DNA from 3 places in the Alkalihalobacillus sp. MEB130 genome. Region 1 is predicted to be linked to each of the others. Evidence: riboswitches for the same ligand, from Rfam matches in the RefSeq annotation. Region 1 holds a riboswitch; each other region holds the start of a gene.
What was found. A riboswitch is a leader RNA that binds a small molecule or an ion and turns the genes downstream of it on or off. The one in region 1 is predicted to bind S-adenosylmethionine.
Positions count from the first base shown of each region.

Region 2: it holds a riboswitch for S-adenosylmethionine, as region 1 does, so the genes downstream of both, metK (methionine adenosyltransferase) here and N0O92_RS07320 (methionine biosynthesis PLP-dependent protein) in region 1, are expected to answer to the same signal.
Region 3: it holds a riboswitch for S-adenosylmethionine, as region 1 does, so the genes downstream of both, N0O92_RS13535 (peptide-methionine (S)-S-oxide reductase) here and N0O92_RS07320 (methionine biosynthesis PLP-dependent protein) in region 1, are expected to answer to the same signal.

Region 1 is NZ_JAOANA010000005.1:152,682-160,696, forward strand. It holds gene N0O92_RS07315 (bifunctional homocysteine S-methyltransferase/methylenetetrahydrofolate reductase) at 1-1,476, opposite strand, end outside; gene N0O92_RS07320 (methionine biosynthesis PLP-dependent protein) at 1,473-2,591, opposite strand; SAM riboswitch class I at 2,678-2,780, opposite strand; gene N0O92_RS07325 (hypothetical protein) at 2,907-3,068, opposite strand; gene prsW (glutamic-type intramembrane protease PrsW) at 3,112-3,759, opposite strand; gene N0O92_RS07335 (asparaginase) at 3,855-4,823, shown strand; gene N0O92_RS07340 (YpdA family putative bacillithiol disulfide reductase) at 4,892-5,854, opposite strand; gene N0O92_RS07345 (Glu/Leu/Phe/Val family dehydrogenase) at 5,976-7,238, opposite strand; gene N0O92_RS07350 (genetic competence negative regulator) at 7,405-8,004, opposite strand.
Region 2 is NZ_JAOANA010000003.1:7,693-15,707, forward strand. It holds gene N0O92_RS03640 (electron transport protein) at 1-1,253, shown strand, start outside; gene pckA (phosphoenolpyruvate carboxykinase (ATP)) at 1,312-2,901, opposite strand; gene N0O92_RS03650 (hypothetical protein) at 3,130-3,510, shown strand; SAM riboswitch class I at 3,755-3,868, shown strand; gene metK (methionine adenosyltransferase) at 4,031-5,236, shown strand; gene N0O92_RS03660 (hypothetical protein) at 5,295-5,774, shown strand; gene N0O92_RS03665 (hypothetical protein) at 5,925-6,140, shown strand; gene N0O92_RS03670 (DUF1540 domain-containing protein) at 6,155-6,310, shown strand; gene N0O92_RS03675 (gamma carbonic anhydrase) at 6,398-6,925, opposite strand; gene N0O92_RS03680 (alpha/beta hydrolase) at 7,031-7,813, shown strand; gene N0O92_RS03685 (tetraprenyl-beta-curcumene synthase family protein) at 7,894-8,015, shown strand, end outside.
Region 3 is NZ_JAOANA010000012.1:103,026-111,040, forward strand. It holds gene N0O92_RS13490 (SunI/YnzG family protein) at 1-234, opposite strand, end outside; gene N0O92_RS13495 (GNAT family N-acetyltransferase) at 437-739, opposite strand; gene N0O92_RS13500 (hypothetical protein) at 658-876, opposite strand; gene N0O92_RS13505 (cell wall hydrolase) at 1,112-1,744, shown strand; gene N0O92_RS13510 (GNAT family N-acetyltransferase) at 1,958-2,443, opposite strand; gene N0O92_RS13515 (glutaredoxin family protein) at 2,504-2,743, opposite strand; gene ytxJ (bacillithiol system redox-active protein YtxJ) at 2,740-3,060, opposite strand; gene N0O92_RS13525 (hypothetical protein) at 3,255-3,464, shown strand; gene N0O92_RS13530 (hypothetical protein) at 3,547-3,756, opposite strand; gene N0O92_RS13535 (peptide-methionine (S)-S-oxide reductase) at 3,879-4,259, opposite strand; SAM riboswitch class I at 4,350-4,465, opposite strand; gene N0O92_RS13540 (hypothetical protein) at 4,700-4,906, opposite strand; gene N0O92_RS13545 (endonuclease/exonuclease/phosphatase family protein) at 5,012-5,824, opposite strand; gene N0O92_RS13550 (Dabb family protein) at 5,936-6,229, opposite strand; gene N0O92_RS13555 (AbrB family transcriptional regulator) at 6,415-7,479, shown strand; partial or broken gene N0O92_RS13560 (peptide-methionine (S)-S-oxide reductase MsrA) at 7,537-8,015, opposite strand, start outside.

The DNA.
Region 1 (8,015 bases):
AAAATAATCTGCGCCACTTTCAATTTTCTTTTCCATCCGTTTTACGGCCTTATCCAAATGTCTGACGTTCGGATTGAAGGCTGCCCCTACTGAAAAGTTCGCTTTTTGTCCAAGTTCTTTCCCAGAAAATGATATCCCTTCATTCAACTGTTTCAGAAAAGATATGAGTTGAAAAGAACTAACGTCATAGACAGAAGTCGCACCTGGAAAATCGCCTATTTTTGTTGGATCGCCTGTTATAGCTAATACGTCGTCAATCCCTAACGCATGAAGACCCATTAAATGAGATTGAAGCCCAATTAAATTTCGATCACGACAAGTAACATGAACGAGTGGCCTTGCCCCTACTTGTTCTTTAATCATTGCACCAAGTGCTAAATTATCAACTCGCGGAGAAGCTAACGAATTATCTGCCATAGTAATAGCATCAACACCGACCTCTTGCAGAGCATGTGCTCCTTGCATAAATCTCTTTGTACTCAACTTTTTAGGCGGGTCTAATTCCACAATAACAGACTTGCGCTCCTTAACGATATCCGGGAGAGGCTTGTCTTTTCTAGGAACGACAATGGACTCACGAGTAAAACTAACAGAAGGGCGAATAGTTTTAGTCTTAATTGGTTCCGTTATTTCTCTAACTTTAGCAAAAGCCTTAATATGTTCTGGCGTTGTTCCACAACACCCTCCTAATAAACGGACACCTTGCTGAATAAACTTAATACCCATATCTTGGAAATAGTCTGCATTTGATTGATAAAAGAAGCGCCCATCACGATAATCCGGTAAACTTGCATTTGGGTATGCTGATAGAAAAGCATCCTTTTGCAACGGAATTGTCTCAAAAGATTGCAGCATATGAAACGGACCTGTACGACAGTTTAGTCCGACTACGTTAGCCCCTAATGCTGTTAATTGATTAAAAGCTTGAGAGACCGCTATCCCCCCGTTCATCACACCTATTTCTCCAAGTGACAAGTTTACAACAATTGGTAATTCCGTTAATTTCCGCGCAACAGATACTGCCATTTTTGCTTCTTCCAAATCATAAAACGTTTCTAAAAGTAAACCATCCATTCCTTCAGATAAAAGCTCATGCATTTGTTCCTGAAAAGCACATTCTATTTCTTCAAGAGACCACTCTTCTAGTTGAAAACGTCTGATCCCTCCAACAGTTCCTAACACAAATGCCTGTTTTCCACCTGCTTCTTTGGCTAATTGAACACCAGCACGATTTATGGAAGCAACTTGTTTTTCTAATCCATATTTCTCTAGCTTTAGTCTGTTTGCTGCATACGTATTTGTTTGTAGAACATCGGCTCCCGCTTCTACATAGCTTTTGTGAGCGTGTAAAATTTTCTCCGGTGTCGTTATATTGACTTCTTCAAAGCATTGATCTACACCTTGTTCATAAAGCAATGTTCCCATAGCTCCGTCCCCAATTAATACTCTTGATGCTAATCTATCTAAAAAACTCATTCACTTTTCCTCTCTTCCACATAGCGGAACGCCTGATCAAGGTCTTCAATTAAATCTTTTGCACGCTCAATCCCAACAGAAAAACGCAACAAACGGTTACACACCCCATTGGCAATTCGAATGTCTTCAGGTATATCCATATGAGTTTGTGTAGCTGGGTACGTCATTAAGCTCTCAACCCCACCTAAGCTTTCAGCAAATGAGACCAATTTCAATTGTTGTAAAAATGGATTCACCCATTCCTCTTTCAAAATACGAAATGAGATCATTCCACCTTTTCCTGGATAAAGGACGTCCGTAACGCCTTCTTGTTTCTCTAAATAACGAACAATTGCTTTAGCGTTTTCTTCATGTTTATCCATACGAAGAGCAAGAGTTTTCATTCCTCTAATTAATTGATAAGAATCAAAAGCGGACAGAATTGCACCAATACCATTGTGGTAATAACCAATTCGTTCACACAACTCTTGTCCTTTTGCTGCGATTAGCCCAGCAATGACATCATTATGACCACCTAGATATTTTGAAGCGCTATGTATAACAATATCTGCCCCATCCACTAATGGTTGTTGCAAAAGTGGTGTATAGAACGTGTTATCAACAATCAAAAGTAACCCATGTTTCTTCGCTATTTTTGCAAGGTCAGGCACGGAAGCTTCTTGCATCAACGGATTGGTAGGTGTCTCAATAAATAATGCTTTCGTTTTATCCGTAATTCGACTTTCAAATAGCTCTAAATTACGTGGGTCTTCAAAAGAAAAAGTTAGCCCCCAGCGATTCCACCCTTGTTCAAATAATCGGTATGTCCCTCCGTACAGATCTTGAGATGCTAAAATTTCATCCCCTTGTTCAAAAAGAGAAAGCACGGTTTGAATGGCCGCCATTCCAGAACTACACGCAAAGCCTCTGTCCCCTTCTTCAAGTGCTGCAATTGCTTTTTCTACAACCTCTCTCGTTGGGTTCCCTGTTCTTGCATAATCATATCCTGTTGATTCACCAATTCCCGTGTGCCTATAGGCAGTTGAAAAATACACAGGTGTATTAATCGTCCCAGATGGATCATCGGAACGGTTTCCAATTTGTACTAATAACGTTTCTAGTTTCTCACGGTTCATTTTATACCCTCCAAAATTCTATTAAATATAGAGAAAAACCACCTTCTACATGATAAGAAGAAGGTGGTTGTCGTTTCAATCGCCTCTTCTTATCTTTCAAGTCTATGACTTGATGGATTTAGCACCTGACCGACTCGGCTGGTTGCTGAGACATCGTCGGGCCAGTCCCTCCGTCTCTCTTGATAAGAAAATGAATTATTCATATTTTTCATATAGTCAAAATTACACCAAATTTCATACTTTTGCAAGAGTAATTTTTCACACAAGACAGCAAAGCGAAGCTAAATCCATTCATTGCAACGCTCCTATCAACTATTACTCTAATGTAGCATCCACATTTAAATTTTCTTCGTTGCCACATATGCAACGTTTGAATCCTGTTTCATACTCACCTTTTTCATTTCTTCTTCCACGAAGAATATATTTTTCACTACATACGGGACAACGAATCACAATTCGATAACGTTGTTCTGCCATGCTTATCACACCTTTACTAAATTAAATTTCCAAAACGCATCATTTACCAATCTAATTGATGAGCTCGTTTCACCTTTTTTAACGCTACCCACCATAGAAAAAACATAAACGGAATTAGCCCAATTAAAAAATACATTCCGAAAAACAACAAAATAAAATCATATACTCCATGTAAAAGAATTGGCAACAATAATGACATCGTCAAATGTTGTCGCCGTTTTTCTACTTCTACTTTCGCCCTACCCATATAATACCCCATGATTACTCCGTAAAGAGCATGACTAGATACAGGTAATAACGCACGTCCGAAAGCTGTCTCTAATCCATTTGCTATTAAATAAATGACATTCTCTAATGTGGCAAAACCTAAGGATAAAGAAACCCCATAGACAATACCATCATAGCGTCTCGCAAATGTAGCATGTTGATACGCAAATAACCAAAGAAGCAACCATTTAAAAAACTCTTCCACAAATCCATATAGAATAAAAGCTTTAGCAACCGGATGTGTTAAATATCCTTCTGCCGTGAATGCATACTGCAATACCATAACTGGAAAAACAAGCAAAACACCTATTAAAAATGTTCTAAAAACAAGCGAAACGGCGTTCGTGCTATAGTGGTTCCGCAAATAAAAATAAGATAATAATGCCATCCCCGGTGCGACTGCTGCTGTCACTAGTGCAAACAATTTGCCAATCCTTTCCTCTGCTTTACAATTTATTACTCAAACTTAAGCTTATATGATAATATAAAATAATTATGTTAGACAGTGGGGTGAATTCTTTGAAAAAAATTCTCGTTTTACATACCGGCGGAACCATTGCCATGCAAGAAAATGAACATGGAGCTGTTCAACCAAACTTAATAAATCCATTATATTCCACTATTGAATCGCTATCAACCATTGCGTCTGTTATTGTCGATGATTATTTAAATATACCATCACCGCATATGACTCCTAGCTTAATGGTCAACTTAGCAAAACGTTTAAAAGAACGCGCACAAGAAGATCAATTAGATGGAATTGTAGTTACTCACGGAACCGATACTCTAGAGGAAACGGCTTATTTATTAGATTTAATCCTTGATTGGGACACCCCAGTTATCCTTACAGGCGCGATGAGATCAAGCAATGAGCTTGGAGCAGACGGCCCCCATAATCTAATTGCAGCTGTTAAAGTAGCCGCTAGCGAAGATGCTAAAGGAAAAGGGGTATTGGTTGTACTCAATGATGAGATTCACACAGCAAAAAATGTGACAAAAACGCATTCGAGTAACATCGCTACCTTCCAAAGTCCCCAATATGGTCCTATTGGGATTGTGACAAAGCGAGGAGTATTTTTCCATCACACATTAACGAAACGCGACTGCCACCCAGTTGATCAATTGACAAAGAAAGTTGCGTTATTAAAAGTATATGCGGGTATGGACGAAACGATTGTTGAAGCAATTGCTACAACAAAAATTGATGGATTAGTTATTGAAGCTTTCGGACAAGGAAATGTCCCTCCTATTATTATGCCCGCATTAAAAAGTCTTATTGAACAAGAGATTCCAGTTGTACTTGTATCACGTTGCTTTAACGGAGTTGTTCAAGACACGTATGCTTATGAAGGCGGAGGTCGGACATTAAAAGAAATCGGGGTTATCTTCACAAACGGTTTAAATGGCCAAAAAGCACGACTTAAGTTAATGGCTGTTTTAGAGAAATCATCAAGCCATGCTAAGATCCAAGAACTGTTCTACAAGTAAGCAATTATGTTTTTCCCTATAAAAAAGTCTGACCCTAACATGTACGTTAGGCGTCAGACTTTTTGTTATTAGCTGTTTTTAATAGAACTCGCTATTTGTTGACCATGAAACCTGCCATTTTCTATGAAAATTTCATTTGCATTATTCCCAGCAGCAATAACCCCCGCAATATAAAGTCCTTTTACATTCGTTTCCATCGTCTCAGGATCAAACATAGGACGGCCGCTTGTAGAGTCAACAAGCACACCCATTTTCCTTAGAAATGAGTGATCAGGATGATATCCTGTCATGGCAAACACAAAATGAGCTGAAGCTTTTTTAACTTCTTCACCAACTCGATAAACAACTTCATTTTCTGTTATTTCTAACACTTCAGCGTTAAATTCCATTTTTATTTTCTCATGACGAACAAGAGAATCAAATTCTGGTAAAATCCAAGGTTTGACACTGCTAGAGTATTCCCCTCCCCGATATAAATTCGTAACACGAGCACCCGCTTTTTCGAGCTCTAGTACCGCATCGACCGCTGAGTTTTTTCCACCAATAACCACTACATCCATATCGAAATAGGGGTGTGCCTCTTTAAAATAATGAAGTACATGACTTTGGCCCTCTCCAGCGACACCCATCAAGTTAGGGGAATCATAATACCCTGTAGCAATAATAACATGATCAGCTACATATTCAGCCTTCGTTGTTGATATGTAAAATGAACCTTCTAGTTGCTTTTGCACGGTTGTTACTTGCTCATAGGCTTGAACCCGAATTTTCTTTCGCTTTACAACTTCACGATAATAGACCAGGGCTTGGTTTCTCTTTGGTTTTCTTTCTTCTATAACGAAAGGAACCCCACCTATTTCCAATTTTTCACTCGTACTAAAAAACGTTTGGTGTGTTGGGTAACGATGAATCGCACTTACAACATTGTCTTTTTCAATAACAAGCGGACTTAACCCTTGATCCATGCAAGCTATAGCAGCTGCAAGTCCACAAGGTCCACCACCTACAATCACAACTTCTTCTTTCCTCACATGTTCACCTTCTTTTCTAAATCAAAGAGGGGAAACGAAAGAAATCTACATTCCACCTGTTGGCCTAACAAATTCATGTACGTTAGGTTCCATGTTCTTCAGTTTCCCTTCCACTCTTTCCTTACACCCAACCTCTAAATCTAGAAGCTTCAGCCATCTTTCTCACACCGACCATATACGCCGCTAAACGCATATCGACTTTACGGGTTCTTGCTAAATTATAAATATTTTCAAAAGAACCGACCATTACATTCTCCAGTTTCCCTTCTACTTCTTCCTCCGTCCAATAATAGCCCTGGTTATTTTGGACCCACTCAAAGTAAGAAACCGTCACTCCACCAGCACTGGCAAGTACATCTGGAACAAGAAGGATATCACGTTCGCTTAATATTCTAGTTGCCGTCATACTTGTTGGCCCATTTGCCGCTTCTACTACAATCGAAGCTTTAATATTATGAGCATTTCGCTCTGTAATTTGATTTTCTATGGCAGCCGGTACAAGAATATCGCAATCTAATTCCAATAGCTCTTCGTTTGAAATCGTTTCTCTAAACAATTTCGTAACCGTACCAAAACTATCACGACGGTCTAATAAATAATCAATATCTAATCCTTCTGGATCATAGAGTCCCCCATAAGCGTCTGAGATCCCCACGACTAAAGCGCCTGCATCATGCATAAATTTCGCTAAGAAGCTACCTGCGTTTCCAAACCCTTGGATCACTACTCGCGCTCCATCAAGATCAATTCCTTTTTTCTTTGCAGCTTCACGGATACAAATCGTAACCCCTTTTGCTGTTGCGGACTCTCTTCCGTGCGAACCACCGAGAACAAGAGGTTTCCCTGTAATAAAGCCAGGAGAATCAAACTCACGAATTCTACTATATTCATCTAACATCCAAGCCATGATTTGAGAGTTCGTAAAAACATCAGGTGCCGGAATATCCTTAGTTGGACCGACAATTTGACTGATTGCCCTTACATAACCACGACTCACACGTTCCAATTCTCGAAAAGACATCTCACGAGGGTCACATACGATCCCTCCTTTCCCACCACCATAAGGAAGGTCTACTATACCAGCTTTTAAGCTCATCCATATTGAGAGAGCTTTCACCTCTTTTTCAGTCACATTTGGGTGGAACCTTACTCCGCCTTTTGTAGGACCAACAGAGTCATTGTGCTGAGCTCTATAACCTGTAAAAATTCTCGTTGATCCATCATCCATTCGAACCGGTATTCGAACCGTTAACATACGAATTGGCTCTTTCATTAATTCATACATTTCTTCTGGATAGCCAAGCTTGTCCAAAGCTTGTTTAATGACACTTTGTGTCGATGCAAGCACATCTAATTGTTCTGCTTGCTGGTTATTTTCTGCCATTCCCTTTTCACCTCAATAATGGTAATTAAAGCTATAATCACTTCTTACTATAATGAAACAAACTTCACTTTTCCACCTTAAATCATAACTTTTCATTAAAGATTTCAAAAAAAAACAAACGAGAACTATTAAAGAAAAAAAGAACTGACAATGAAATCATCAGTTCTTATTTATGAACAAATGTACGGTACAACTCAAGAATACTATCATATTTGATAAGCTTTTTTCCATACTCTTCTACAACATAGGAAGAGACAGTTGACGGACTCCCAAACTCAGCAAGCAGTGCGACAAAAGTTGCTTGATCGACTAAATCCACATCAAATTCTTCAAACTTGATAAAGTATTGATCATTGTATGAATAAAGCGATCCTCCTTGAATGCCGAAAGGAATAAGTCGAGAAGAAAGAGCAATTACATCTTCTATATCGGCAAATTCATAAAAAATATCTTCTGTTTCATCAAGCGTAACTTGCATTTCTATATAGCCTTCCTCAAAGCCCTCTTCGTCAAACTCTTCATCAGGAGCATTCTTAGAAACAATGATCACCATTCCTTGAGCCGGCATAGCATACACTTCTACTGCAATTGGACCATCTACTTTAAACCCTAGTTCATCATCCGCTTCAAGAATCATATCACGAAACAAATCATGAACTTTGGGTAAGTCTTGCCAAAGATCTTCTTTTGTTAATCCTCTTTCACGCATATCATCAAAGGTTAAGAATGCTTTAAATTTGTTTGTATTTAAACGTTCAAGACGCATTGTAAACCCTC
Region 2 (8,015 bases), on a different contig from region 1:
CGGAAATTGAGGGAATTCAAGATTATATTCGAGATACCAATCGTACAATAACGAACTCAAAAGGAGAAAAAGCAGTCCTTCCTGATCCGGTTGCTATAGAAGAAGTTGTAGATAAAACCTTTAGTAAATGGCCTAAAGGTAACTTTGATACAAGTGCAGACTTAACGCCCAACCCAACGCAAACACCTGATGTTTTTACATTAGGGGACCATCCATATAGCTGGAATGGTTTTTCGATTATTGGTCCGTTTAAAGGGTTAAGTACCTTTAATAATAAGGTGCATTCTTTTAATTCAGATACCCTTTCATTATCTGAACATAGCGAGGTTCTCTTAGATATAGATAAGGAGATATTTATCGGAACAATTTTACAAAATGCAGCTAATAAAAAATACCGATATAACACTGAGTCAGGGATGAAACCTTCAGAATTTCTAAAAACGGTTGATACGACCCCTAATGTACCAGGGATAAACGAAGGAGTTAAACCAGCTACATTTCCAAAATTATCGATGGTGGCACCGAATGGTTCGATTGTTACTTCAATTGGATCGGAAGTAGGGAAGGAAAACAATGCTCTTTCAGCCTTCCAAAATTCTTTAGTCCCACCTGTCTATAAACCAAAGGTTAATAGTGAAACAAAAGCCCAAGGACGCGAGGTGTTTTCTAGAGCAGGGTGTATTTCTTGTCATTCAGGAAGATCGTATACGAATAATAAAATTATTCCAGTTGAAGAGATCAAAACTGAACCCACGAGAGCTAAATCAATGAAAGGGATTGACAAAGCATTTGGTGATCCTCTAATGTATGCTCCGAACACGCCGACGCCACTGCCACCAAACCCAAAGGTCTTACGGGTACCTATTGAGCAGGTTGAAGAAGAGCAAAGAAATTTAGCTTTTGCGATAGATTCAAATGGGGGTTATAAAGTTAAAGGGTTAATTGGACTGGCTTTTACAGCACCTTATCTCCATGATGGTGGAGTCGCTGTAGGTAAAAATGGAGAACTGGGCATACCTGGTACAGTGATGAAAGGAATTCTTCCTGATCCTTATAATAGCTTAAAGGCTTTAATTGACAAGGATCTGAGACAGGACGTAATTGATGCCAACAAATCTGTTTCGGAATTAACAGATGTTCATGTTGAAGGAATTGGTCATGAATTTTGGGTTGATAGGTCGACCGGATTCACAGAAGAGGAACAAGCTGCTTTACTAGATTACTTACTCTCTAGCACGAGCCCGGAAGAATAAACAAAAAGGGATGTTTCCTATTCGATGGAGACATCCCTTTCTTACTATCTGTACTGATTTACTTAGGACCGGCTTCTTTTATTCGATCATTTATAGAATTAAATTTTTGAAAGTTTTTCTTGAAGTTCTCTGCAAGTTCTTTAGCTTTAGCATCATATGCCTTTTTATCCTGCCATGTCTCTCGTGGTTGTAGAACATGGTCTGGTACCCCTGGGCAATGAGCGGGACTATGGAGGCCAAAGATGCTATCTGTGATTGTTTCGGTAGAGCTCAATTCACCAGTCAATGCAGCTTGCACCATAGCGCGCGTATATTTTAATTTCATCCGTTCTCCGACCCCGTACTCACCGCCAGACCAGCCTGTGTTTACAAGGTATACATCTACATTATGTTGATCAATTTTATCGCCTAGCATTTCAGCATAACGAATCGCTGGTAATGGCAGGAAAGGAGCACCAAAGCATGTGGAGAAGGTCGCTTCAGGTGAAGTGATGCCTCGTTCTGTTCCAGCTAATTTGCTTGTGTAACCTGATAAAAAATGGTACATTGCTTGCTCTTTTGTTAATTTACTAATAGGAGGTAGGACACCGAACGCATCTGCTGTTAAGAAGATAATTGTATTAGGGTGACCTGCCACACTTGGAACAAGAGCATTGGGGATTGATTCAAGTGGATAAGCGGCTCTTGTGTTTTCGGTTAAAGACGTGTCATCGTAATCTGCTTTTCCAGTATGAGGGTGAACAACTACATTCTCAAGGACGGCTCCAAATCGAATGGCATCCCAAATTTGGGGCTCTTTTTCTTCAGATAAATGAATGCACTTAGCATAGCAACCACCTTCAATATTAAATACTCCATTATTAGACCATCCGTGTTCATCATCACCTATTAATGAACGGTGAGGGTCAGCAGATAAGGTGGTTTTTCCTGTTCCTGATAGACCGAAAAACAGTGCAACGTCTCCTTCATTTCCTGTATTAGCTGAACAATGCATAGATAATACATCTTGTTCAGGTAAAAGAAAGTTCATAATTGAGAAAATGGATTTTTTCATCTCACCCGCATATTCTGTACCACCAATTAACACAACGCGTTCTTCGAAAGAAATAAGAACAAAGGCTTCTGAGTTTGTGCCATCTAAGATCGGGTCAGCCTTAAAAGTTGGTGCTGAAATAACGGTGAATGCATCGTGTCCTGATGATTGGATTGGTTCCTGTTCTTCAGTAGGGCGAATAAATAGCTGTCTCGCAAAAACTTGATGCCATGCAAATTCGTTAATTACTTTTAAAGGAATTTGGTACTTCTGATCAGCACCGGCATATCCATCGGAGACAAACAATTCATCTTGCAAGCTTAAGTGCTCCATCACTTTGTGGTACAAAGAAGTGAAAACACATTTCTCAATTGGCTGATTAACAGTTCCCCATTCGATTACATTTTCGACACTAGGTTCTTTGACAATGAATTTGTCTTTAGGGGAACGGCCTGTGTAAGCACCTGTTTCAACAGTGAGTGCACCTGTAGACGATAATTTTCCTTCACCGCGCATAATTGATTTCTCAATCAAGGACGAAATAGGTAAATTAACGTGTACGTGATCTAAAGTTATTAATTTAGCTAATTCGGATTGTAGACTAATTGTGTTCATTGTCGCAAAACCCTTTCTATATGTTTTTAATTACCATTTACTACTAAACTTGTTTATTAGTATAACACATTAACTTTAATAGTCTATACTATTAATGATTTTTTTCAATTGTGATACATTTTCTTGAAAATGTGTCTTTTCTTTTATGGAATAGACAAGTTGAAAAGGTTCCTAAACAAAATTGGGCGGCATAGGATATAGGTAAAAGAGAAAAAGGAGGCGTTCTGCTTGCAAGAAGTTTCCATGATGGACCTGGCTACGGTTTCAGCAGTCGTAGCAGCACTTGTAACGGTGATTGGCAATGCATTTGGGGTTGAAAAGCAGTACCGTGCCCTTTTAGCAATTGGGATAGCGGGGATACTTTGGTTTATCCCAAGAGAGTGGGGAGAGCAAGTCCTTATGGCGCTAATAATTGGCTTAACGGCAAGTGGGGTATATAGCCAAGTGAAACCTCGAGATAATGAAAATGAATTGATGCGAATGCAATTAAGAGAGGAATTTCGGAGAGAACAGGAAATAGAAAGAGAACAAGAAGATAGACGACAGCGACTGACGCAGAATGAAGAACGTCAAGATAGACAAGAAAGAAGAGATGATACTCCTTATTAGAAAGGGGCTATGCGGGCACTGAGGGGCGTGTGCCTTTTCGGTGTCCTTTTCTGATTTGCTGCTTTTTATGAAATAGGGGTTGATTGTTATGTTCTTGCTAGCATAGTATTTGCTTATTGGAGCACAATAAAAACAAATAAAAAAGTTGAAAAGGTAGCTCTTCTAGGTGTTGCCCTAATTATAGATAGGTCGTATATGTTGACAGTATACAAGCATGTGCGATATGATATGCGTCGAACGGATACTCTTATCCTGAGTAGGCGGAGGGACAGGCCCGAAGAAGCCCAGCAACCAACACTCTAAAGCCATGAGTGAAAAGGTGCTAACCTGCAAGACATGATGTCTTGGACGATAAGAGGCTAAAGGTAAACACTCAACCCTTTTCCTCTATTTTGGAAAGGGTTTTTTTATCGTTTATACGTCTTTACAGGTAGGTATTTCCCATTCGGTGGGGGCATGAGTGCCGTCTCAAAGAAAAACACATGCTAAGGACAGCAGTGTTTAAAGGAGGAAATTAATAATGGCAGAAGTAAGAAGTAGACGTTTGTTTACGTCAGAATCAGTAACAGAAGGGCATCCAGACAAAATTTGTGATCAAATTTCTGATGCGATCCTTGATGCGATTTTAACAAATGATCCGAATGCACGTGTCGCTTGCGAAACATCCGTTACGACTGGATTAGTGTTAGTAGCGGGTGAAATTACAACGAGTACATATGTCGATATCCCCAAAATTGTTCGTGAAACAATCAAAGGAATTGGCTATACCCGAGCAAAGTACGGCTTTGATTATGAAACATGCGCGGTTCTAACATCGATTGATGAGCAGTCTGCTGATATTGCTCAAGGTGTAGATAAAGCACTAGAAGCTCGTGAAGGTCAAATGACAGATGAAGAAATTGAAGCAATTGGTGCGGGAGATCAAGGGTTAATGTTTGGGTATGCGAACAATGAAACGAAGGAATTAATGCCTCTTCCTATATCATTAAGCCACAAAATCGCTCGTCGTTTAACAGAAGTTCGAAAAGATGAAATCCTTCCTTACCTTCGTCCGGATGGGAAAACACAAGTAACTGTGGAATATGATGAAAATGGAAAACCAGCACGTATTGATACGATTGTTATTTCTACTCAACATCATCCAGAAGTTACACTTGAACAAATTCAACGTAACCTAAAAGAATACGTTATTAACCCGGTCGTTCCACAAGAATTAATTGATGAGGAAACGAAATACTTTATCAATCCAACAGGACGTTTCGTCATCGGTGGTCCTCAAGGTGACGCTGGTTTAACTGGACGTAAGATCATCGTTGATACATACGGTGGTTACGCGCGTCACGGTGGAGGAGCTTTCTCCGGAAAAGACGCAACAAAAGTAGATCGTTCTGGAGCATATGCAGCTCGTTATGTTGCTAAAAATATCGTTGCTGCTGGTCTAGCTGATAAATGTGAAGTTCAACTTGCTTATGCGATTGGAGTGGCTCAACCTGTTTCCATTTCTATTGATACATTTGGGACAGGGAAAGTGTCAGAGGAAGCATTAGTTACGCTCGTTCGTAATAACTTCGATCTTCGCCCAGCAGGAATTATTAAAATGCTTGATTTGCGTCGTCCGATCTACAAGCAAACAGCGGCATATGGACATTTTGGTCGTACAGACGTAGAACTACCTTGGGAACAAACAGATAAAGTAGCTGCTTTGAAAGAGCAAGCAGGAATATAATAAATGCTTAGAGATCGACTCCTTGTGAGGCGATCTTTTTCTTTTTTGCTTGTTTTTGATGATGGTAGTTGGTGGGATTCTTAAATTAAGTGGAATCGCCAAAGTTCAGGAAGCAAAGGGGATTATGGTTCCCGAAAAGAGAGGACCCGCGATAGTTCAGGAAGCAAAGGGGATTATGGTTCCCGAAACGAGAGGAACCACCAAAGTTTCAGGAAGCAAAAGGGATTATGATTCCCGAAAAGAGAGGAACTGCGAAAGTTCAGGAAGCAAAAGGGATTATGGTTCCCGAAACGAGAGGAACCACGAAAGTTCAGGAAGCAAAAGGGATTATGGTTCCCGAAAAGAGAGGAACCGCGAAAGTTCTGGAAGCAAAAGGGATTATGGTTCCCGAAAAGAGAGGAACCGCGATAGTTCAGGAAGCAAAAGGGAAGTTGATTCCCGAAAAGAGAGGACTCGCGAAAGTTCAGGAAGCAAAAGGGATTATGATTCCCGAAACGAGAGAAACCACCAAAGTTTTAGGAAGCAAAAGGGATTATGATTCCCGAAACGAGAGGAACCGCGAAAGTTCAGGAAGCAAAAGGGATTATGGTTCCCGAAACGAGAGGAACCACCAAAGTTTTAGGAAGCAAAAGGGATTATGATTCCCAAAACGAGAGGACTTGCGAAAGTTCAGGAAGCAAAAGGGATTATGGTTCCCAAAACAAAACGAACCACCAAAGTTCAGGAAGCAAAAGGGATTATGGTTCCTGAAACAAAACGAACCACCAAAGTTCAGGAAACAAAAGGGAAGATGCTACCCGAAACAAGAGAACTCCACCCCCAAAAAAAAACCAAACCCTCATTCTACACAAAAGAGCGTAATCGTAGTATTTCTTACAGTGATTTTGGTCAAAATGAAGGGTGAGGGGGGTGACGAAAATGGCACAAGATGTATTATGTGAAGTTAATAACTGTGTATACTGGGCTCATGGTAACCAGTGTGAAGCTGACAGAATTTATGTTGTAAGTCATACCGGTAAAGAAGCTGAAAAACAAGAGGAAACAGATTGCAAAACATTTGAACCACAACATTAATCGATTAGATGAAAAGAGCGATGGCCTTCGCTCTTTTCATTTTTTATTATTGATAATAATAATCAATCTTATTCACTTAAATCAAATTCATTTGTTTTTTTCTTCCTGTAGGACGATTTTGTAATGTTGACCTTTTTCAACATATTCACGCCGAATACGAGCCATATCAATAAGATCTTCTTCCACGAGTTCACGCACTACTTTAGCAGGTCTACCAAAAGCTAATGAATTCGGGGGGATCTTTTTTCCTGGAGGAACGAGACTTCCAGCGCCAATAAACGCACCTTCGCCTATTTCTGCGCCATCTAACACAATGGAGCCCATCCCGATTAGAGCATTTTTTCGAATCGTACAACTATGGAGCATAACCTGATGGCCAACTGTGACATCGTCTTCAATAATTAAAGGATATTTTGGGCTTTGATGGAGCATAGACTGATCTTGAATGTTTACCCTATTTCCGATGCGGGTAGGGGAGACATCGCCGCGGATTACCGTTTGGAACCAGATGCTTGTTTCCTCACCAACGGTTACATCACCTGTAATGGTCACGCCATCTGCAATAAAAGCACTTTCAGAAATTGTCGGAAATTTGTCTTGATATCGATAAATCATTAGCTCACATCCTTTTCGTTTTATAAAAAAATCGCTATACTTATTTTAACGTATAAACGAAAGGTCATGGTCCTTTTTTCAAATATCGTCGAGGAGGAGTGCATTATGTGGAAATGGGAAGTGGCAGACCCAAGAGGGGTTATCGTAATGGTTCACGGTGCAGGAGAGCATCATGGACGATATTTATGGCTTGCTAAAAAATGGAACGAACATGGATTTGATGTGATTATGGGCGATCTTCCAGGCCAGGGGAAAACAAGAGGAAAACGTGGACATATCCAATCATTTAACCAATACCTGGATTCAGTGGAGGAATGGTTGGATGAGGCTAGATTAAAGGGGGTTCCAATATTCTTGCTCGGCCATAGCATGGGGGGACTTGTGGTTATCAGAACGCTGATGGAACGAAGTACAGCTATGATTGAAGGAATTCTCTTATCCTCGCCGTGCTTAGGTTTAAGTGAACCACCAGCCAAGACAAAGGAATTTGCGACGAAAATCCTTCATCGGATTGCGCCTTCTTTCAGTCAAAATGCAGGAATTCGTTCTGAGTTAGCAACAAGAAATGAAGCGATTCGAGAAGAGTATATAAAAGATGAGCTTCGTGTAACGAAAGTATCTGCTAGGTGGTATCAAGAATTATCAAAAGCGATGAGATTGGCTCATCGGTATCCAGAAAAGTTCCCTAATTTACCGCTACTCGTTCTACAATCAGGTGAAGATTATATTGTAAATAAATATGATGTACGACAATGGTTTGACCAGCTGTCTTTATCAGAAAAATATTATAAAGAGTGGGAAGGCTTTTATCATGAAGTGTTTAATGAGCCTGAGCGCGACAACGTTTTCCGCCATGCTATTGGTTTTGTCAATTTGTTAACACCTTGAGCAATAAGGAGGTTCTTGATTGTGTGAACCCAATGATTGTGCTAAGGTTTTAGAAGGAAAATTGACAGGAGGAATCTCGGTTGACTGCACCAACAAAACCTATCCCGTTACTTATGAACATCTACAAAGAGGTTATTCCAACGGTTCATAAATACTTTGATCCCTGGATTGAAAAAGCTTCTGCTATCCCTGATCCTGAGCT
Region 3 (8,015 bases), on a different contig from region 1:
CTCTTTTATGGACGCCTTACTCGTAAATACAAGATAATTTGATTTTTGCGTTTTTATGTAAATTCGTTCCGTTGTACCATATGGATATCCAATTCGCATGACCGAACTTTTATCCCCAGCATACGTATCATCACTTGTTACATCTACAATGTCAGTAATAGGTATATTCATTTTCGACAACTGCCATTTAAATACAATATCATCTTTCGTTTGTTCAATTTTGACTTCGAACATATCCATCCCACCATTTCCGTAATACTATGTCTTAGGTTTTTCTGTAACTAACAACGTAAGCGTCTCTAATTCTACGTTTCAATAACAAAGATGGTTTCATACGATAACGATCTCATGAAAAAAGGATAACAAATAGTTTCCTTAGATGTTATCCTTGATGTTCTATATAATTCGAACCGTATATTATAATTGGAACCGTATATTATAATTGGAACGTGTAACTTAAAAATGATTGATCATTCACAAAACCCATCTTTTTATATAGATTTTGTGCTTTTATATTTGTTGCTGCTGTTTCTAAGCTTAGGAATTTTGCGCCTGTATCATTACATAATTCTATTGATAATTGTATTAACTGTTGCGCTACACCTGATCTTCTATACTCTTTTTTTACATACAAATCATTTAAGATCCAGGCTTTTTTCATCGAAACCGATGTAAAGGTTGGATACAGCTGAACAAAACCAACAAAACGTTCATGATCCTTAGCAACAAAATGATTGATTCTTGATTGATAATACGGCTTTTAATAAAGTCGTAAGCCCCTTTCCTATCCTCTTCTTGATCATAAAATTGTCTATATTGATCAAATAATTCAGAAACCTTTTCTACATCAGAGAGCGATGCTTGATAATATTCCATTTTACATTCCCCTTACCTTAATTATTAGTACTGCTCTATTGTTATATTAAACGCTAATCCCATTTTAATAGTGTTAGCACGAATATAATAGAGTGTCTGTCTTATAAATTGATATAATTCACCCAAGCTTCTGTAATATCTATGTAAACATATTGTAATACTATTCTAGTTCATTCTTTCATAGGGATAAATTAATAGGATCTCTTAAAAACGATAAAAACTAGGAGGATTTTTCATGAAGAAACTAATTTATCTGCTAACATTCCTAGCAGCCCTATTTATTGCTGTTCCAACTTTTGCCTATACTGTGCAAGAGGGTGACACGATGACCAAAATCGCACACCAAAACGGTTTGACATTAGAAGAAATAGCAAGGGCTAACCCACAGGTTACAAATCTTGATCTCATTCTTGTTGGACAGGAAATCAACTTACATAAAAGCAATCCTACTTCCGAATCCAATTCGGTAGAAGCCTATAGTAACGAAACCTATACTGACGAGCTTGTTCTTTCAGAAAACGAATTAGATTTATTAGCAAGAATTGTACGAGCTGAAGCTCAAACAGAACCATTTGAAGGAAAAGTGGCAGTAGCGGATGTTGTGTTAAACAGGGTAGAAAGCTCAGAATTTCCAGATACGATAGAAGAAGTCATATATGAACCAAGACAATTTCAACCCGTTTCCAATGGTCAAGTGAACAAACCAGCGGATGAGGAATCGATTGAGGCAGTAGCAGCGGCAATATCTGATATGAGAAATATAACCGAAGACTCTTTGTTCTTTTATAACCCAGACATTGCTACAAACCGATGGCTAGATACAAGAGAAACAACGGTTGTCATTGGACAACATGTATTTAAAAATTAACTACTCGGTTGTTATTTCTTTATTAAAAGCATTTCATTTAAGCCAAATTAATGAAAGCAGGGCTCTTTTGCTTGAAAAATCGACTCCGTAGTCTGCTGTCATTAATTTGGAAATCAACCTCTTTTCAACACCAACGTAAGACATTTATAACTCTACCTCAAGTTACTAACGTTAAACACATTAAAACTTACCTTTATTTCATAATGGTAAGTTTTATACTTTTAACACCAACCGTTTCGTTTGAAGCATGTGTCCATAAAAATCTTCGACGTATTCATCTATCAAACGAAAGCCTCTTGCTTCATAAAAAGCCTCACCCACTTCATTACCTTTTTCTACTTCAACATAAATATTTTCTATATTGTTAAGTTCTTTCATACCGGTAGTTAGGAGTTGGCTTCCAACTCCCTTTCCTTGTTTACTCGGGCAAATATACATAGCACCTAAAGTTGCTTCTAGCTCATTTGAGAAAAAGTTGGCAAAGCCAATCACTTCCTTGTTCATGGTTGCAACAAGAAATAAAGATTTCTTTATTCTCAGCTCCATTCTTTCATCTGAATAAGCACTTTCAATAAACTTGTTTTGTACATCAATTGGAATGAGTCCTTCATATGTATGGTTCCATGTTTCTTTCGCTAATTTTTGTATGTCAACAATGTCACCATTATTTGCTTTTCTTATCATAGTGTTACCGAACATTGGACTACCTCCCCCATCTAGATAACAAGGGAGCTGTCACTTTGACAACTCCCAACTTTTTTACTTTTTTACGCTAGCAATAAGCTCATTCAGTTCCGGCGAGAACCCTTTTACAGCTTGATCGCCTACTACTGTAACGGGAACACCCATAAAACCAAATTTCTCCACTTCTTTTTGATATTCCTCACTAGCCATAACATCTCTTACTTCAAAATCAATGCCTTCATCCTTTAGCATTTTTTTCACATAGGTACACTCGACACAGCCATCCGTTGAATAGACAATTACTTGTTTACTCATTCAGCAACTGCCTCCTTAATTGCTTGTGTTGTTATTTTCCAATGTGACGTATTCCAACGAACCTTTCCATCTTCAAGTAAGAAAATTTGAGGTGATTCGTGCTTAATTCCAAACTGTTCTGCAATTTGATTAGAAATTGGTCGATCTTCAATTACTAACACAATGGCTGCCGATATGTTTGTCTCTTTCACATAAGCCTGAAATTCTTCATGAGCTTTTGCGCTTATTGGACAGGTTGTACTATGTTTAAAAAGTAAGTGTTTTCCTGATTGTTGTACAAACTGATTCATCTCTTCAATGCTTGTTAGTTGTTTCATCGTAAAGTAACACCATCCTATTGTTGAATACTTTTCAATTACATTACCACAATCAGGAAGAAATGACTATGAAAACGATTGTTTCTTTTTCTTATTAGAATTATTTGATAAAAGCTTTTCTTTTTTATTCATCTCAGGTAAAATTAAGGAAAGCGCTTACTCAAAAAATAAATTTATACTAAATAGGTGATAACATGAAACGAACGCAACCATTCTTAATCATTTTTAGTGGGTTATTAGCTTTGTACTCAATTTATCAAATAGTTAACAATTTCATGCAATCTAATATGTTCATTCATATCCTTGCGTCAATATTGTTTGGCACAATCTGTTTAATTGAATATCGTAGCTATAAAAAGAAAAGGAAAATCAGAAATCAGCAACTTGCTCAAGAGCAACATTAGTCATAACAGTAAAAAACAAGAACCAAGGTGAATCTCACCTTGGTTTCTTGTTAACATAGATCAGTATGTACTTTTAAATAGTCTATAGACCCTCAAAATCATCTTCAGACAGATCAAACTCTTTTATCATCTCTTTTATGATTAAATCAATCCCTTTAACTTCACCTAGATTGATTTGTTTTATCTCAATAAGTTTCTCATTATTCAATTGTTCAAACAAAGCATTTTTTTTACATATCAGCCGTTGAACGTAATTTCTAAGATGAGCTTTGTCAATTTGTTCCGACACCATTTACCAACTCCAGAATAGATTACCAACAAAGAGTACATATAGGTAAGCTTATTATAAAACGAATCTATGTAGAAGTCGAATAAAGTAGAAAAATATTATAAAAAAACAAACCGACTCCAATATTAGTAAGAAATTTCTTTCATCTGTTTCAAGTCAATCAGATGTTCACATATTGGAGTAATCTCGGTAACGACATCCTTTTTTATTATCTGTTTTATTTCATTTTTCTTTTGTTTAGCTGCTGTTAATTGAGTAACAGTGGTGAAGAAAATACATGATTGATTTTTTAGTGATTGGTCTTGTCTTGTTGTTGGGTCATGTAAATCAAAAAACAAATCTACTATTTCTGTATAAGATACTTTCCACGGATCAAACCAAATCTCTACAATATCTATGTTTGCCCCTTTTAATTGTCCAACATGAACATTTTCAATCCCACGAATAACTGTATAAAAAGGTTTTTTACTAAAAAATTCACTTGCTCCAAACACTGCTCTTTCCATAATTTGCTCGCTCCTTTGAGCGATAAGCCTTCTATTCATCAAAAAACCTCTCTTTGTATGAAAAGAGAGGTTAAAATGATTTTATCCATCCTCTCATCTTTCAAAGGTTAAAACCTTTGCAGGAATTAGCACCGTTTAAGTCTAAAATCGACTTAATGGTTGCCGGGTGTCATAGGGCCTGGTCCCTCTACCACTCTGAATAAGAAGTTTATCGCTATTTAATTATTTTTTTTAATCATGTAATTGTTATTAATAATAACAATTCCTTATCTGAAATTCAAGTACTTTTTTAAAAATTCGATTTTTTCAACAAAATACACATGAAATCATGGAGGTATCTAAGGGGCCATTTACTTTCTTGGCGTTGTTTTCTCTTCCCAATGCGCTAAATTATTAGCATCTTGCTAAACCTTCGCAGGAGATCATAAACCCAACTTTTTCTATTCGGTGTTTTCTTGTAGTGTTTTTATCAGTTCTTCGAAATTATCATTAAACCTGCCTATTTCATAATCATAGAAACCAGTGTTTACATGATTCCTAGAAGATTCTCTAATAGCACTTGATATATTCAAGGAAGCATACACTATACAAAAACTTAAAAGTACAATTGCACCCGTCATCGATAATTTTGGTTTCTTCGTTTCCAAGTAGGTCCCTCCTAAAGACGTTCAATCTTGTTTTCTTTTAGTTTACCACCAATAACTAACAATTTGTTCCAGTATCTTAATAGTAGATTAAGTAAAACAATGAAATCACTGATATAATAGCATTCTTGCTGTTACTGGAAAGTGATCTGAAGCATCACTTTTAACCACACTTACTTCATCTACGGCAAAATCAGAGCTATGGAAAATATAGTCAATTTGCCAATCTTCACTATAATACGTTTGAAAAGGTATGCCTTTATTGCTTTTGATTAATCGGTCATTCCAAATGTGATATTCTTGTTGACTCGGTACGGAATTTAAATCTCCCGTTAAAACAATTGGCCCATCAATCGTTTTTATTTTATTATTGATTTCTTCAATAGCTCTTGAGCGCTCTTCTCTGTTTAGTCCTAAATGGGTGTTGATGATATGAATGGTATGAGTGTCCGATATTTGAAGCTCTACAAAGATCGCTGTTCTCGTTTCTATACGGTTCGAAAATGTGAGTGTTTGTTCGTTTATAATAGGAAACGTAGTTAAGATAGCATTCCCATAGTAAAGGCCAGGATAGGCTAAGGAAGGAGAAAAATAGGCGTTCATGTTAAGTTCTTTCGCAATCACATTCACTTGGTCAATGAAATTGGATCGCAAGCTATTCCTTTCAACTTCTTGTAAACTGATAATATCCGAATCTAAAGATTGAAGGGTTTCGATTGTTCTATTAATATCTACTCTATTATCTTGTCCCTTCCCATACTGTATATTATAAGATGTAACCGCTATCAAAAAATCTTCTTCTAAAAAAAGCTTGTTATTATGTACTGATATAAGTGTTTCCTCTTTATTCAATTGATGATAGTAATGTACACAAAAAATAAAAATGAGTGCTATTTGTAAGAAAGCATGTTTCTTGTCCATCGAGCCCTCCTTTCTTCGATAATCTAAGTATACCATAACAATTCAGAAAATTCAGTTAGTACATTTATCCAAAAAAATAGAGCCAACTAACCGGTTGGCTCATAGCTCATATTAAAGTTCGAAATCTACACCAATGCTGTCTACTCTTCCTACTTCACGAATAAAAGCAGCTACTTTTTGGTGTTCTTCGTTTTCAACATACGCATCAAGTGCTGCTCTGTCTTCAAAACGAACAGTTAGTACAACTTGATATTCTTTGCTTTTCTCAGCAAAGTTAAGGCCCGCTTGTAAATCCACAATTCCTGTTAAGTGTTGCTTTAAACCTTTAAATTGGTCAACAACTTCCTGCAGTTGCTCTTGTGTGGTTGTTTCTCCAAATTTTACAAGTACAGTACGATTAATCATTTCCAATTCCTTCTTCCTGCTTCATTTTTTTGCCAAGTTTTATTGTATCGAACAATTTTTGAAGAAGCAATTCTAACGTACGATTTTGAGCACTTAGCTCATATTTGAAATACTGAGTTATTTCGTCAACCGAAATGGATCATGTTATGGTATAATTTGTATATCCTTGAAAAAGGGGTTTTGACATGAAGACTGGAGATTTTTTACGTTTGATGGAAACAGTGATTCTTGGATTGTTGGGTGGATATTTGTTTAATATAGCTAACCTTCCATTGCCTTGGGTATTAGGTTCATTGACGGCTGTCATGCTTTGGCAAGGCTTTACAAAAAGGCAAGCCCACTGGCCAAGTTTTATTAAAAATAGTGGATTAATAATTCTTGGTATATATTTTGGGTTATATTTCACCATTGAAACTTTCACGATGATTGGCCCTTATTTATTTGCTTTTCTTTTTCTAACCATTCTTTTAATTGCAACGAGTATTTTTATAAGTTCATATATTACAAAATGGATTGATGTTGATAAGATTACTAGCGTTTTTGGGTCGATTCCTGGTGGGTTAACCGAAATGGTTATTGCTAGTGAATCACTTAATGCAAAATCCTCACTTGTTGTCATTTTTCAAACAGTCCGTTTAATAACGGTTCTTTTTATTGTCCCTGCGGCGATTATCTTTTACTTTTCTCAGATTGTGACTCCTTCTGTTGCGACTTCTACAACAGATTTCTCACTAGGTGGATGGGACTATCGTTATTTATGGTTCATTCTTCCAGTGATAGCGGGGATTTTATGTCGCAATAAGATTCCTGCCGGAGTTGTTATAGGTCCACTTGCTGTAACGGCTCTACTAAATATGAGTGTGGTTGAATTATCGAGCGTTCATCCATTTTTCTTACTTATGGCTCAAGTAGCAGTGGGAATAGGCCTAGGTAAGAATATTTCATTTTCAGATCTGAAGATGGGTGGAAAATTTAGCATCGTTTATTTTGGTGTGTCAATTAGTTTGATTGTCGTATCATTTGTATTAGGGGTAATTTTAGCTCAAACAACTTCATTAGACTTAGCAACAGCGATTTTAAGTTTAGCTCCGGGTGGTTTGATTGAAATGGTATTAACAGCATCCATAGTCGGGGCAGATCCAGCGATTGTTAGTGCGTTTCAGCTTATTCGCATCCTAATTATCATTATCTTTGTTCCGCCTTTTTTGAAATGGTATTTCAGAAAAACAGTTACTCAAAACGCAGCATAAAAACCATTTGCCTTTTTCTTAAGAGCAAATGGTTTTTATTTTGAACTTAAATGGCCACTACCATTTTAATTTTGTAAACGTTACTTTTAGTAACTCAGTCTCCTCATCTGACAGACCCCAATCGTCTATTTCTTGCCTTACATGAGCTAATGTTCCAAACTCACGAACAAAACCATTTAATCGAGCAGCCAATGTTGAGTGTAAAAAGGCATCATGGGAAGAAAAAAGAGTTAACAGCGTTTGATATGCTGATTTGTAGCGTTTCAAGTAATATTTTTGATGTTTAGCTTCAGCTAGGTAAAAGGTTTCGAAAGGTTTAATCTCTGTTTGAATTTCAATATGACTTTTCTTTGAACATTCTTCATTCATAAAATACGCTTGCTTTTTTTGACTTTCATTATGATAAAGCAACAATGACATATACTGTCTGCCTCCATAACCATTGGCATTTCGCGATCGATGGTTTCTCCAAAAGACATCTAATATCTGTTCCAACGTTAGAATATTTGGATCATAATCAATTTGAATTGTTTCTG